Regions from separate parts of the Stutzerimonas decontaminans genome, predicted to be linked through region 2. Evidence: predicted binding sites of a transcription regulator. Region 2 holds the regulator's gene; the other holds the start of a gene.

Region 1 (7,485 bases), 1.5 Mb from region 2:
GCGCGCGCCGCCTCGATGGCTGCGTTGAGCGCCAGCAGGTTGGTCTGTTCAGCGATGGCGGTTATCACCTGCAGAATCTTCTCGATATCCCCGCTCTGTGCCGAGACCTGATTGACGGTATCGGTGGCGCTCTCCAGCACCTTGGCCAGGTTGTGAATCGACACGGCAGTTTCACCGACGATGCGGGTGCCAGTCTCGACCTGCTCGTCGGCGCTTTTCGCCGCAGTCGCGGCGTTGGCAGCGAAACTGGCCACCTCACTCACGGTGGCAGCCATCTGGTTGATCGCCGTGGCCACCTGCTCGGCCTCGGCCGACTGCCGCTGAATCTGCTGATTGCTGCTCGCCGAGGAGGTCAGCAACTCGCTCGATGCCGTGCCGACGCCATCGGCTGCGGTGCGCACCTCGGCGATGATCGAGGTGAGCCGGCTGGCCATCTTTGCCGTCGCGCCCATGACGCTATCCGGGTATGGCGTGACGATCCGCTGTCCCAGGTCGCCGTTGGCCAGATTGCCGATCACCCGCGCCACCTCGTCGGGCTCGGCACCGAGGGTCGAACGCAGCTTGCGAATGATCACCACCGCGATCGCCACACCCAGCAGCACCGCTACGCCGGTCACCGCGACGATGAGCGCGAGGAAGCCGCTGGCGGTCTCGCGGACCACGGTCACGTCCTGATTGATGCTCGATTCCTGATGATCGATGAACGCGTTGATCAGGCGCAGCCATTCGCTATAGGCCCCGGCGACGTTATCCAGGAGAAATTCATAGGCGCGATCCGAACCTTCGTTGAAGCGCAGCTCGACCACCTGGCGGGTCAATGCGTTGGTTTTCGCCTCGATGGTCTCGATCTGCCCCATGAGCTGGCGCTCGAGGGCATCGGCTGAGGGCTGCGCAAGCATCGCCTTCATCGGTACGGCGGACTCGGCATACAGCTGCGCCAATCGCTCGATCTCCGCCACCTGCTGCCGGGCGAACGCCGGATCGGCCGCGCTGACCGCGTCCCGCACGGCAATCGCCCGGTCGTGCACGCTGCCGCGGAAGTTGATCGCATAGCGCTGCTTCAGGCCCGCCTGCGAGCTGATCTGACTCATGCTGCGGTCGATGATGTCGACTTTGAGCGCACTGACAACGGCGACCGCCACCATCAGCGCCAGAATCACCAGAAACCCCAAGCCTAGGCGCTTGGATACCGACATCTGCTTGTTCATCGAGCTTTCTCCCTAACCGGACTGCGTGGCAGCAAGTGCGGCCAGTCGTTGATTACTCGGACGGCGAGTGCAGCCGAGCCAAAACCTGTACAACATAGTGTCATTACGCCACTTCTTGTACAAGTATTTGCTGACAGGTGATCTCACAAAATCCCAGAGAATTCAGCCATGTGGACCCTGAATAGCTAGCAAGCAGGCTTCTAGAACGCGCCGCGCAGAGGTTTTGTACAACTTTCAGCAGCGAGAAAAATTTGCCCGTCACTGCTGAGCAGCAGAAGGTTGCGACAGGCCTGCAGCGGCCCAACCCTGCGCTGGCTGGTCTATGCCAGGCCGGCAGCCGCTTGGTCCAGCAGTGAACCTGCCGCAATCGGGGAAGGAGAAAATGTCGGGGCAGCCTGGTGCTATCCGGAGGGTCGATGCCGTGTAAGGCCGTCGCCGTAGCTCGTGACGAGCCGAAAGGAGCGCACGGCAGCAATAGCCGATCCCCAAAAAGCACAAAGGCGCCCGAAGGCGCCTTTGTGTCGTTCCGCTACGGGAATTAGACCTTGCTACGCTCGAAGCGCTTGCGGTCGTTCTCGTTGAGGTACTTCTTGCGCAGGCGGATCGACTTCGGCGTTACTTCCACCAGCTCGTCGTCGGCGATGAATTCCAGCGCCTGCTCGAGGGTGAACTTGATCGGCGGAACCAGGGCGATGACCTCGTCCTTGCCGGAAGCGCGCATGTTGTCGAGCTTCTTGCCCTTGGTGGGGTTGAGCACCAGGTCGTTGTCACGGCTGTTGATGCCGCACAGCTGGCCTTCGTAGATCTCGTCGCCCGGCGCCAGGAACAGCTTGCCGCGTGCCTGCAGGGTTTCCAGCGAGTAGGTCAGCGCGGTACCGGTGGCCATCGAGACCAGCACGCCGTTCTGGCGGTTGGTCACTTCGCCGGCCTTGATCGGGCCGTAGTGGCTGAAGGTCGAGGTCAGGATGCCGGAGCCCGAAGTCAGGGTCAGGAAGTTGTTACGGAAGCCGATCAGGCCACGCGCCGGGATGGTGTATTCCAGACGGACACGGCCCTTGCCATCCGGAACCATGTTGCTCAGGTCGCCCTTGCGCAGACCCATCTGCTCCATCACCGGGCCCTGATGCTGCTCTTCGATGTCGATGGTGACGTTCTCGTACGGTTCCTGCTTCTCGCCGTCCTCGTTCTCGATGATCACCACTTCCGGACGCCCAACGGCCAGCTCGAAGCCTTCACGACGCATGGTTTCGATCAGCACCGACAGGTGCAGCTCGCCACGGCCGGAAACCTTGAACTTCTCAGGGCTGTCGCCCGGCTCTACGCGCAGGGCGACGTTGTGCAGCAGTTCCTTCTCCAGACGGTCCTTGATGTTGCGGCTGGTGACGAACTTGCCTTCCTTGCCGGCGAACGGCGAGTCGTTGACCTGGAAGGTCATGCTCACGGTCGGCTGGTCGACGGTCAGCGGCGGCAGAGCCTCGACAGCGCTCTGGTCGCAGAGGGTGTCGGAGATGTACAGCTCGTCCATGCCGGATACGCAGACGATGTCGCCGGCTTCGGCTTCCTGCACTTCGACGCGCTGCAGACCGGAGTGACCCATGATCTTCAGGATGCGGCCGTTGCGCTTCTTGCCGTCAGCACCGATGGCGGTGACCGGGCTGTTGGCCTTGATGGTGCCGCGGGCGATGCGGCCGATGCCGATCACGCCGAGGAAGCTGTTGTAGTCCAGCTGCGAAATCTGCATCTGGAACGGACCGTCGAGGTCGACCTTCGGGGCCGGAACGTGGTCGATGATGGCCTGGAACAGGGCATCCATGTTGTCGTCCATCTTCTCGTGGTCCATGCCGGCGATGCCGTTCAGGGCACTGGCGTAGACGATCGGGAAGTCCAGCTGCTCGTCGGTGGCGCCGAGGTTGTCGAACAGGTCGAAGATCTGGTCGATGACCCAGTCAGGACGCGCGCCCGGACGGTCGATCTTGTTCACCACGACGATCGGACGCAGGCCGGCCTTGAAGGCCTTCTGGGTCACGAAGCGGGTCTGCGGCATGGGGCCGTCCTGGGCGTCGACCACCAGCAGCACGGAGTCGACCATGCTCATGACGCGCTCGACTTCACCGCCGAAGTCGGCGTGACCGGGGGTGTCGACGATGTTGATGTTGTAGCCGTTCCACTTCAGCGCGGTGTTCTTGGCCAGGATGGTGATGCCGCGTTCCTTTTCCTGGTCGTTGGAGTCCATCACGCGCTCGTTTTCCAGCTCCTTGCGGTCCAGGGTGCCGGACAGACGCAGCAGCTTGTCGACGAGGGTGGTCTTGCCATGGTCAACGTGGGCGATGATGGCGATGTTGCGTAGATTCTCGATCACTGATTCTTTTCTCTGTAGATAGCTTCGAGCTGAGGCTGGAAGCTGGAAGTAGTCCGGACGACTTCAGCCTGTCCGAGGTTGTAACGGCCTGGCCTTGCGATCAGCGCCGGTCGGGAGGGCGGTGGCGGATGCTGCCGCCAAGCAGCCCCGGCTGTTTCACCGATGAGTCAGGCCGGACGATAGACGCGTACATTGACATGCCCCTCGCTCAGCAGATGGTGAGCATGCAGGCGGCTCATGACACCTTTGTCGCAATAAAGCAGGTACTGGCGATTTTCATCCAGCTCCTTGAAGCGGTTGTTCAGCGCATAGAAGGGTAGCGTCTGTACTTCGATACCGGACAGCTCGAGCGGTTCGTCCTCGGCGCTGTCGGGGTGACGAATGTCGATGATCACCTGGCCGGCGCTCGGCTCGGCAACTTCCTCTACTTGCAAATCCTGGCCCAGCTCGTCGATCACGCGGTCGATGGCGACCTGACGGGCATTGGCCAGGGCGCGTTCGAGAATGGCCATGTCGAACTGCTTCTCTTCGTGCTCGATGCGGTAGCGCTTGGCCTTGGTGGTCGGGTTCACCGAGATCACGCCGCAGTACTCGGGCATGTTCTTGGCGAACTCGGCAGTGCCGATCTCGAAGGCGGTGTCGATGATGTCCTGCTTGTGGCTGGCGATCAGCGGGCGCAGCACCAGCATGTCGGTGGCCGAGTCGATGACCGACAGATTCGGCAACGTCTGGCTGGAGACCTGGGAAATGGCTTCACCCGTCACCAGCGCATCGATATGCAGGCGCTCGGCGATCTGCGTCGAGACGCGCAGCATCATGCGTTTGAGGACCACGCCCATCTGGCTGTTGTCGACCTTCTGCAGGATCTCGCCAACCACTTCCTCGAACGGCACGCTGATGAACAGCACACGGTGCGAGCTGCCGTACTTCTTCCACAGGTAGTGGGCAACTTCCATCACGCCCAGCTCGTGGGCACGCCCGCCGAGATTGAAGAAGCAGAAATGCGTCATCAGCCCGCGGCGCATCATCTGATAGGCGGCGACGGTGGAATCGAAACCACCGGACATCAATACCAGCGTCTGCTCCAGCGCACCCAGCGGGTAGCCGCCGATGCCGTCATGCTGCTCGTGCACGACGAACAGGCGCTGGTCGCGAATCTCCATGCGCACTTCGACTTCTGGCGCCTTCAGCGAGATCCCGGCAGCGCCGCACTGCTGACGCAACTGGCTGCCGACATGGCGTTCGACGTCCATGGAGCTGAACGGATGCTTGCCGGCACGCTTGCAGCGCACGGCGAAGATCTTGCCTGGCAGGCGCTCGGCATAGTGCGCCTTGCACTTGGCAACGATGTCGTCGAGATCGCCCAGCGGGTACTCGTGCACCTCCAGGCAATGGGCGATCCCGGGCGTGCAGCGCAGGCGCTCGATCATCTCGCGCAGCAGCTTCGGCTCGCCGAGCGCGGTTTCCACCTCGATGTTGTCCCACACGCCCTCGACCCGCAGGTCGGGATCGAGCTCGCGCAGTACGGAGCGGATATTCTTCGCCAACTGACGAATGAAGCCCTTGCGCACCGGCGGACTCTTGATGGTGATTTCGGGGAAAACCTTGACGATCAGCTTCATGGAAACAGCGCGGGGGCCGACGTGGCAGGAAAAGAGGGGCGCGGAGTATAGCCGAAACTGCTCAACATTTAATCGCTTTCTTCAAACGCACCGTAATGCACCAAAACAAAGCACCACGCTATCTATTCGCACCAATACAGCGCAGTATTTTTCCGAGACAGCTACGCTTTAGCCCGCACAATCCCGGCGACGGCGCCACCGCAGGCCTGCGGTACCAATACGGAGCACTGGCATGCAATTTGCTCTCTTGTGAGGCAGGTCGCCTTGGCGGAACATCGCCGCCCGGCTTCACCCTGATTCGGAAGCTCACTGTCTCGCTTCCACCACTTGGAGAACACCATGTCGAAGTCGCTTCAACTGATCAAAGATTACGATGTGAAGTGGATTGATCTGCGCTTCACCGATACCAAAGGCAAGCAGCACCACGTCACCGTTCCGGCGCGTGATGCCCAGGATGAAGACTTCTTCGAGCACGGCAAGATGTTCGACGGTTCGTCCATCCATGGCTGGAAAGGCATCGAAGCCTCCGACATGATCCTGATGCCGGTCGACGAAACCGCCGTACTGGACCCGTTCACCGAAGAGCCGACCCTGATCCTGGTCTGCGACATCGTCGAGCCAAGCACCATGCAAGGCTACGACCGTGACCCGCGCTCCATCGCCAAGCGCGCCGAGGAGTTCCTCAAGACCACCGGCATCGGCGACACCGTATTCGTCGGTCCGGAGCCGGAGTTCTTCATCTTCGACCAGGTCAAGTTCAAGTCGGACATCTCCGGCTCGATGTTCAAGATCTACTCCGAGCAAGGCTCCTGGATGACCGACCAGGACGTCGAAGGCGGCAACAAGGGCCACCGCCCGGCCGTCAAGGGCGGCTACTTCCCGGTTCCGCCGTGCGATCACGACCACGAAATCCGTACCGCCATGTGCAACGCCATGGAAGAGATGGGCCTGGTCGTCGAAGTGCACCACCACGAAGTGGCCACTGCCGGTCAGAACGAGATCGGCGTGAAGTTCAACACCCTTGTCAACAAGGCTGATGAAGTTCAGACACTGAAGTACTGCGTACACAATGTCGCCGACGCCTATGGCAAGACTGCGACCTTCATGCCGAAGCCGCTGTATGGCGACAACGGTTCGGGTATGCACGTACACATGTCCATCTCCAAGGATGGCAAGAACACCTTCGCTGGCGAAGGCTATGCCGGCCTGTCCGAGACCGCCCTGTACTTCATCGGCGGCATCATCAAGCACGGCAAGGCACTGAACGGTTTCACCAACCCGTCGACCAACTCCTACAAGCGTCTGGTTCCGGGCTTCGAAGCACCGGTCATGCTGGCCTACTCGGCTCGCAACCGTTCCGCCTCGATCCGTATTCCGTACGTTTCCAGCCCGAAAGCCCGCCGCATCGAAGCGCGCTTCCCGGACCCGGCTGCCAACCCATACCTGTGCTTCGCTGCACTGCTGATGGCTGGCCTGGACGGCATCCAGAACAAGATCCACCCTGGCGATGCGGCCGACAAGAACCTGTACGATCTGCCGCCGGAAGAAGGCAAGCTGATCCCGCAGGTTTGCGGCAGCCTGAAGGAAGCCCTGGAAGAGCTGGATAAGGGTCGCGCATTCCTGACCAAGGGCGGCGTGTTCTCCGACGAGTTCATCGATGCCTACATCGAGCTGAAAGCGGAAGAAGAGATCAAGGTGCGCACCTTCGTGCACCCGCTGGAATACGACCTGTACTACAGCGTCTGATCCAGCTCGCGTGACAGGAAGGCCACCCTCGGGTGGCCTTCTTCGTTTCTGCTGCCGGACGCTGATTCGTGCAGCTTGTCACGCCTCGCAAATCCTGCTGATCGGACTTGCCTGCCAGCCGCTGCAGTGCAAGGCTTCGGCAGTCCAACTCCGCGGAGCCTCCCATGCGTAGCGCACTGTTCAGCCTGCTGTTCATTCTCAGCCTTCCGGCCTTCGCCGAGATCTATAAATACACCGATGCGCAAGGCAATACGGTGTTCACCAATCAGCCGCCAGAAGGTGTCCAGGCCGATACCGTCGACCTGCCGCCGGCCAACACCGTGAACATCCGCACCCCGGAGCCGCCACCGCCGCTGCCGGACCGTCAACAGGCGCAGCAAGCGCCCTACCAGACCCTGATGCTGAGTGACATTCCGGATGCCGAGGCGCTACGCGCCAACAACGGTACTTTCGTCGTCAGCGCCGTGCTGCAACCCTCCTTGCAACCCGGTCATACCCTGCGCTTTCTGCTCGACGGCATCCCCCAGGCGGCGCCAAGCCCTGCCACCAC
Region 2 (7,485 bases):
TCAAGGTTCTGTCCAAGGCTACCTTCGCTCCTTTATACAGCCACGACAATCCGCTCGATGGGTTGAGTCGCGCCGAGAAGGTCGAGTTGCTCAAGCGCATCGATGTCGCGACCCGTGCGCTGGACCCACGCATCAAGCAGGTCACGGTGAGCCTGGCGGGCGTCTGGGAGCATATCCTGGTGGCTGGTATGGACGGAGGCATGGCGACCGATATCCGGCCGCTGGTGCGCTTCAACGTCAGCGTGATCGTCGAACAGAACGGGCGTCGTGAGCGTGGCGGGCAGGGCGGTGGCGGCCGCACCGGCTATCAGTACTTCCTGACCGAGGACCGCGCCATGGGTTATGCCCGCGAGGCGTTGCGTCAGGCGCTGGTCAATCTCGAAGCGGTGCCGGCGCCAGCGGGCTCGTTGCCGGTGGTACTCGGCCCAGGCTGGTCCGGTGTGCTGTTGCACGAGGCCGTCGGGCATGGTCTGGAGGGTGATTTCAACCGCAAGGGCAGTTCGGCCTATAGCGGCCGGATTGGCGAGCAGGTCGCGTCCAGGCTCTGCACTATCGTCGACGACGGTACCCTGACGGACCGCCGCGGTTCGCTCAGTGTCGATGATGAAGGCACACCGACGCAGTGCACCACGCTGATCGAGAACGGCATCCTCAAGGGCTACATCCAGGACAAGCTCAATGCGCGCCTGATGGGCGTGGCGCCGACCGGTAACGGTCGCCGCGAGTCCTACGCGCACCTGCCGATGCCGCGCATGACCAATACCTACATGCTGGCTGGCGAGAGCGATCCCCAGGAAATCATTCGTTCGGTGAAGAAGGGTATCTACTGCGCGAGCCTCGGCGGCGGTCAGGTCGACATCACCAGCGGCAAGTTCGTCTTCTCCACCAGCGAGGCGTACCTGATCGAGGACGGCAAGATCACCGCGCCGGTGAAAGGCGCCACCCTGATCGGTAACGGCCCGGAGGTGATGAATCGGGTGTCGATGGTCGGCAACGATCTGGCGCTGGACAGCGGCGTCGGCACTTGTGGCAAGGACGGGCAGTCGGTGCCAGTCGGTGTCGGCCAGCCGACGCTGAAGATCGACGAGATCACGGTAGGTGGGACAGGTGCTTGAGGGGCCGGTTGATCTCGAGCTGCAAACCCAAGGCCGTATCGGCCTCGGCTTGCAGCTCCCGGTTCGGCTCTGCCGTTAGCGCAGCCCGCGCTTGGTTTCGTCGAGGTCGCGGATGTACTTGAAGATCTTGCGGCTGGCGGCTGGCGGTTTGTTGCGTGCCGCCTCGTGCTGGGCATGACGGATCAGCCCGCGCAGATGCTGACGATCGGTTTCGGGATATTCGACAACGAAGGCTTCCAGGGTGGCGTCATCCCCACCGATCAGGTGGTCGCGCCAGCGCTCCAGCGCATGGAAGCGTTCGTTGTACTGGCGAGTCGAGGCGTCGAGTTGATCGACCAGCGCCAGGATGGCATCGACATCCTGATCACGCATCAGCTTGCCGATGTACTGGATGTGCCGTTTGCGAGCGATGTGCGCCTTGTGTTTCGGTGCGTCGGCCAAGGCCTTCTGCAGCGCGTCGCTCAGCGGCAGCCGGGCGATGAGATCGGGCTTAAGGGTGGTCAGGCGCTCGCCGAGTTCCTGCAGGGCAAGCAGCTCGCGCTTGACCTGAGATTTGCTTTTTTCGTCGAAATCTTCGGCGTCGGAGTGTTCAGACATGGGGATGGTCCACTAGGAAATGCCGCCATGATAACAGCAGCCCTGGCAGCAGGCTTCAGAGGAGCGGCACCAGGTTGCAACTTGATTCGATTGCGGTCGTTTGGGAGTGCTTATGAGTGAAGTAGAGGGCATCGGCCCGCACGCGCTACCGGGTTTGCGCGAGAAGGTCGAGCGCATCATCGAGGAAGCGCGTCGGCAAGGCGCCAGCGCCAGTGAGGTTTCGGTCTCGATGGAGCAGGGGCTATCCACCACGGTACGCCAGGGGGAGGTCGAGACCGTCGAGTTCAACCGCGACCAGGGCTTCGGCATCACGCTTTATGTCGGTCAGAGCAAGGGTTCTGCCAGCACTACCGGTAGTGGCGATGAAGCCATCCGGGAAACCGTGGCTGCCGCATTGGCGATTGCCAAGCATGCGTCCGAGGATGAGTTTGCTGGCCTGGCCGATGCGACGCTGATGGCGCGCGAGCTGCCGGATCTGGATCTCTATCATCCCTGGAGCATCACGCCCGAGCAGGCGATCGAGCAGGCCTTGAGTTGTGAAGGCGCAGCGTTTGCGGTCGACCAGCGTATTCGCAATGCGGATGGCACCAGCCTCAACACCCATCAGGGCTGCCGCGCCTATGGCAACAGCAATGGCTTTATCGGTGGTTATTGCAGCAGCCGGCACAGCCTGAGTTGCGTGATGATCGCTGAAAGCGAAGGCCAGATGCAGCGCGACTACTTCTACGACGTCAACCGTATCGGTGAGGCGCTGCTGGACCCGCAAACGATTGGCCGGCGCGCCGCCGAGCGCGCCGTGCGGCGCCTGGGCGCGCGGCCGGTACCGACCTGCGAAGTGCCGGTGCTGTTTGCTCCTGAGCTGGCTACTGGTCTTTTCGGCCATTTCATCGCGGCGATATCCGGCGGCAACCTGTATCGCAAGGCATCCTATCTCGAGGATGCACTAGGAAAGACGCTGTTCCCCGAATGGTTGAGCCTCGATGAGCGTCCGCATATTCCGCGCGCGCTTGGCAGTGCCAGCTACGATGGTGATGGTCTGGCGACCTATGCCAAGCCCTTCGTGGAGAATGGCCGTCTGCTGTCCTATGTGCTCTCGACCTATTCCGGGCGCAAGCTGGGCCTGCCGAGTACGGCCAACGCCGGAGGCGTGCATAACCTGTTCGTCAGTCACGGTGACGAGGATCAGGCGGCGCTCATCCGCCGCATGGGGCGTGGTCTGTTGGTGACTGAACTGATGGGCCAGGGACTGAACCTGGTCACCGGCGATTATTCGCGTGGTGCTGGTGGCTACTGGGTCGAGAATGGCGAGATCCAGTTCCCGGTGCAGGAGGTGACCATCGCAGGCAACCTGCGCGACATGTTCCGTCAGATCGTCGCGGTGGGCTGCGATGTGGAAACGCGCGGTAATGTCCGAACCGGCTCAGTGCTGATCGAGCGGATGATGGTTGCTGGCAAGTGAGGTAGGCGCGGTGCGCGGCGATTAAGGTCCGCGCCCGGTCTTTACTCGCCCTCTTCGAAGTAGTCGTCGATCAGCTCGATCAGGGCATTCAGGGCATCGTCTTCCTGCTCACCTTCAGTGAGCAGATGCACCGAGGTGCCCTGGCTTGCCGCAAGCATCATGACGGCCATGATGCTCTTTCCGTCAACCAGTGTTTCCGGGCACCGGCCCACGCGGATCGTGCAGGGGAAGCGGTTGGCTACGGCGACGAACTTGGCCGCAGCACGAGCATGCAGGCCGAGTTTGTTGATGATGGTTACTTCGCGGGCGGGCATTGGGCAGGTATTCCTAAGCGAGGTCCCGATGACGGACCTGCAGGTTCTTCAGCGGTTCTCTGAGGGCCTGGCCCAAGCGTTCGGCCAGGTAGACCGAGCGGTGATGCCCGCCGGTGCAGCCAATGGCGATGGTAACGTAGGCTCGGTTGCTGGCGGCAAACCGCGGCAACCATTTGCTCAGATAGGCGTGGATGTCCTGAAACATTTCCTCCACATCGGCCTGAGCAGCGAGGTAGTCCACCACGGGTTGGTCGAGTCCAGAGAAGTCGCGTAATTCGGCTTTCCAGTACGGGTTGGGCAGGCAGCGCACGTCGAAGACCAGATCGGCGTCGACGGGCATGCCTCGCTTGAACCCGAACGACTCGATCAGAAAAGCTGTGCCCGGCTCCGGTTTGTTGAGCAGGCGCAGCTTGAGCACGTCACGCAGTTGGTAGAGGTTCAGGTGCGTGGTATCGATCTTCAGATCGGCGTGATCGATGATCGCAGCCAGCAGCAGCTCCTCATCGTGGATCGCTTCGGCCAACGAGCGGGTTTCGTTGGTCAGTGGGTGACGGCGCCGGGTTTCCGAGAAGCGCTTGAGCAGGGTTTCGTCATCGGCGTCCAGATAGAGCACATCGCAGAGGATGTGCCGGGCGCGGACTTCTTCGAGCAGTTCCGGAAAGCGCTTGAGCTGGCTGGGCAGGTTGCGCGCATCGATCGATACGGCGACCTGCGGATGCAGTAGCTCGGTATGCAACAGGGCGCGCTCGGCAAGTTCCGGCAGCAGCCCGGCAGGCAGGTTGTCGATGCAGTAGAAACCGTTGTCTTCGAGCACATTCAGCGCGGTACTTTTACCCGAGCCTGAGCGCCCACTTACGATGATCAGCCGCATCGATTGCCCATTTCGTCAGGCCCCGTTCTGCACGTCGACTACGACCTGATAGAGGCTTTGGTTGGTTGGCGCTTCACGCAAGCGTTGGCGCACATCTTCGCGGTCGAGCATGCTGGCGATCTGGCGCAACAGCTCAAGATGTTCGTCGGTAGCTGCTTCCGGTACCAGCAGAACGAAGAGCAGGTCCACCGGAGCCCCGTCGATGGCATCGAAATCGACAGGCGTCTCCAGGCGCAGGACGGCACTCAGCGGAGCGTTACAACCGACCATACGGCAATGCGGAATAGCGATTCCGTTGCCGAAGCCGGTGGAGCCCAGCTTCTCCCGGGCGATCAGGTTTTCGAAGATGGTCTGGGAATCGAGATCGATAAGGTCTTGGGCGATCACCTTGGCGATCTGCTCCAGAACGCGTTTCTTGCTACCACCCGGGACGTTCACCAGGGAACGTCCGGGGGTAAGGATGTTTTCGAGTCGGATCATAGTGGAGTCAGCGGGTGACAGCGCCCTGAGTGTGGTCGAGCTGCTTCTCCTTGTGCTTGATCAGCTGGCGATCGAGCTTGTCGACCAGCAGGTCGACGGCAGCGTACATGTCTTCATGATCGGCAATGGCCACTACTTCACGGCCGGCGACGTGCAGGGTTGCCTCGGCTTTCTGCTTGAGCTTCTCGACCTGCAGAATCACCTGAACACTGATGATGCGGTCAAAGTGGCGAGCAAGCCGGTCGAATTTCTCCTCGATGTAGTCACGCAGGGCGTCGGTTACTTCCAGATGAACACCGCTGATGTTGACTTGCATACTGCTATCTCCTTTGCCTTGTGCGAAAAGCAGGCTGATTGGGCCTGCCGCCGGGACAGTTCGACCAGGGGCCGATCACAGCAAACGTTTGCGCTCGCTGGACGGTGCGATACCGAGCGACTCACGGTATTTCGCAACTGTACGGCGGGCCACCTGGATGCCCTGCGCTTCCAGTAAACCAGCGATCTTGCTGTCGCTCAACGGCTTTTTCTGGTTTTCCGCGGCGACCAGCTTCTTGATGATCGCGCGGATTGCGGTGGACGAGCATTCGCCGCCTTCAGCCGTGCTGACGTGGCTGGAGAAGAAGTATTTGAGTTCGTAGATGCCCCGCGGCGTGTGCATGTATTTCTGCGTCGTTACACGAGAAATGGTCGATTCATGCATCCCCACCGCTTCTGCAATGTCGTGCAGTACCAGTGGTTTCATCGCTTCGTCGCCATGCTCCAGGAAGGCCCGCTGGTGCTCGACGATCTGGGTGGCCACCTTCATCAGTGTTTCGTTGCGGCTGAGCAGGCTCTTGATGAACCAGCGGGCCTCCTGCAACTGGTTGCGCATGAAGGTGTTGTCGGCGCTGGAATCGGCGCGTTTGACGAAGCCGGCGTACTGCGCGTTGACCCGCAGGCGTGGCATGGCTTCCTGGTTCAGTTCGACCAGCCAGCGATCGTTGTGCTTGCGCACGATCACGTCGGGCACCACGTACTCCGGTTCGCTTGCCTCGATCTGCGAGCCTGGGCGTGGGTTCAGGCTCTGGATCAGTTCGATGACCTGGCGCAGGTCGTCTTCCTTGATCTTCATCCGTCGCATCAGCAGGCTGTAGTCGCGGCTGCCAAGCACGTCCAGGTAATCGCTGACCAGGCGCTGGGCTTCGCTCAGCCAAGGCGTCTGCTCAGGTAGCTGGCGCAGTTGCAGTAGCAGGCATTCGCGCAAGTCGCGGGCGCCTATGCCGGCCGGTTCGAACTGCTGGATGCGACGCAGGACGACCTCAACCTCGTCGAGTTCGATTTCCAGCTCCGGGTCGAACGAGTCGACGATTTCCTGCAGGGATTCTTCGAGATAGCCCTGATCGTTTATGCAGTCGATCAGCGTGGTCGCGATCAGTCGGTCGGTGTCGCTCATGGGCGCTAGGTTGAGTTGCCACAGCAGGTGGCTCTGCAAGCTGATGCCGCTCGACGTACGGCTGGTGAAGTCCCACTCGTCGTCATCGTTGCTGGGCAGGCTGCTGGCGCTGGTCTGGTAGATGTCTTCCCAGGCCGTGTCGACCGGCAGCTCGCTGGGGATGCGCTCACCCCAATCGCCGTCCTCGGCGCTCTCACCGCTATGCGAGGGCTCCTCGTAGGTGCTTTCCTGGCTGCTGCTCTTCTCCATGCCGGTATCGCCCGGCCGATCGACAGCCTCGGCCATTGGATCGGAGCTGTCGAAGTCGTCGCCGTCTTCTTCACGCTCGAGCATGGGATTGGAGTCCAGCGCCTCCTGGATCTCCTGTTGCAGATCGAGGGTGGATAGCTGGAGGAGCCGTATGGCCTGTTGCAGCTGCGGTGTCATCGTCAGCTGCTGGCCCATCTTCAGGACTAGCGATGGTTTCATGGCAGAGGACTTCGAACCTTTTATGCCGGCGCAACCGCGCCCATTCCGACATGCCGCGCGCCAGGCGCCGGCGAAAGCAAATTATATGCCTGCCGGCGAAGCCTTTGCCTAGAGCCGATTTGCCGAGCCGAGCAAAAAAACCGTCTTAGAGACGGAATTCGTGGCCCAGATAGACTTCCTTGACCAGCTGATTACTGAGGATGGTCTGTGCGTCGCCTTCGGCGATCAGTTGTCCGTCATTGACGATGTAGGCTGTTTCGCAGATATCCAGCGTTTCACGGACATTGTGGTCGGTGATCAGCACGCCGATGCCCTTGGCCTTGAGGTGATGGATGATCTGCTTGATATCGCCGACGGAGATCGGGTCAACTCCGGCGAATGGCTCGTCGAGCAAGATGAACTTCGGCGCGGTGGCCAGCGCTCGGGCGATCTCCACCCGGCGACGTTCGCCGCCAGACAGGCTCATGCCGAGGCTGTCGCGGATATGGTTGATGTGAAACTCCTGCAGCAGGCCTTCTAGAGCCTGCTGGCGGCCGCTGCGGTCCAGATCCTTGCGCGTCTCGAGAATCGCCATGATGTTGTCGGCGACCGACAGCTTGCGAAAGATCGACGCTTCCTGTGGCAGGTAGCCGATGCCGGCGCGGGCGCGCCCATGCATTGGCAGGTGCGTGACGTCGTTCTGATCGATCAGCACGCGGCCCTGATCGGCGTTTACCAGGCCAACGATCATATAGAAACAGGTGGTCTTA

The links. Region 2 encodes sigma-54, which starts transcription at its own class of promoters, with help from an activator protein. Its sites were predicted from a motif close to ANTGGCATNNANNTTGCTNT; they were not measured.
Region 1: a site for sigma-54 is predicted at 5,416-5,435, ahead of glnA (glutamate--ammonia ligase). Genes of this name have one in related genera too.

What each region holds. Positions count from the first base shown of each region.
Region 1 covers NZ_CP007509.1:4,192,689-4,200,173, forward strand. Annotated here, with positions in the region: gene UIB01_RS19450 (methyl-accepting chemotaxis protein) at 1-1,208, opposite strand, end outside; gene typA (translational GTPase TypA) at 1,747-3,567, opposite strand; gene thiI (tRNA uracil 4-sulfurtransferase ThiI) at 3,735-5,189, opposite strand; gene glnA (glutamate--ammonia ligase) at 5,529-6,935, shown strand; gene UIB01_RS19470 (DUF4124 domain-containing protein) at 7,100-7,485, shown strand, end outside.
Region 2 covers NZ_CP007509.1:994,053-1,001,537, forward strand. Annotated here, with positions in the region: gene tldD (metalloprotease TldD) at 1-1,115, shown strand, start outside; gene yjgA (ribosome biogenesis factor YjgA) at 1,191-1,712, opposite strand; gene pmbA (metalloprotease PmbA) at 1,825-3,171, shown strand; gene UIB01_RS04545 (HPr family phosphocarrier protein) at 3,213-3,485, opposite strand; gene rapZ (RNase adapter RapZ) at 3,499-4,356, opposite strand; gene ptsN (PTS IIA-like nitrogen regulatory protein PtsN) at 4,372-4,836, opposite strand; gene hpf (ribosome hibernation-promoting factor, HPF/YfiA family) at 4,844-5,152, opposite strand; gene UIB01_RS04565 (RNA polymerase factor sigma-54) at 5,228-6,736, opposite strand; gene lptB (LPS export ABC transporter ATP-binding protein) at 6,882-7,485, opposite strand, start outside.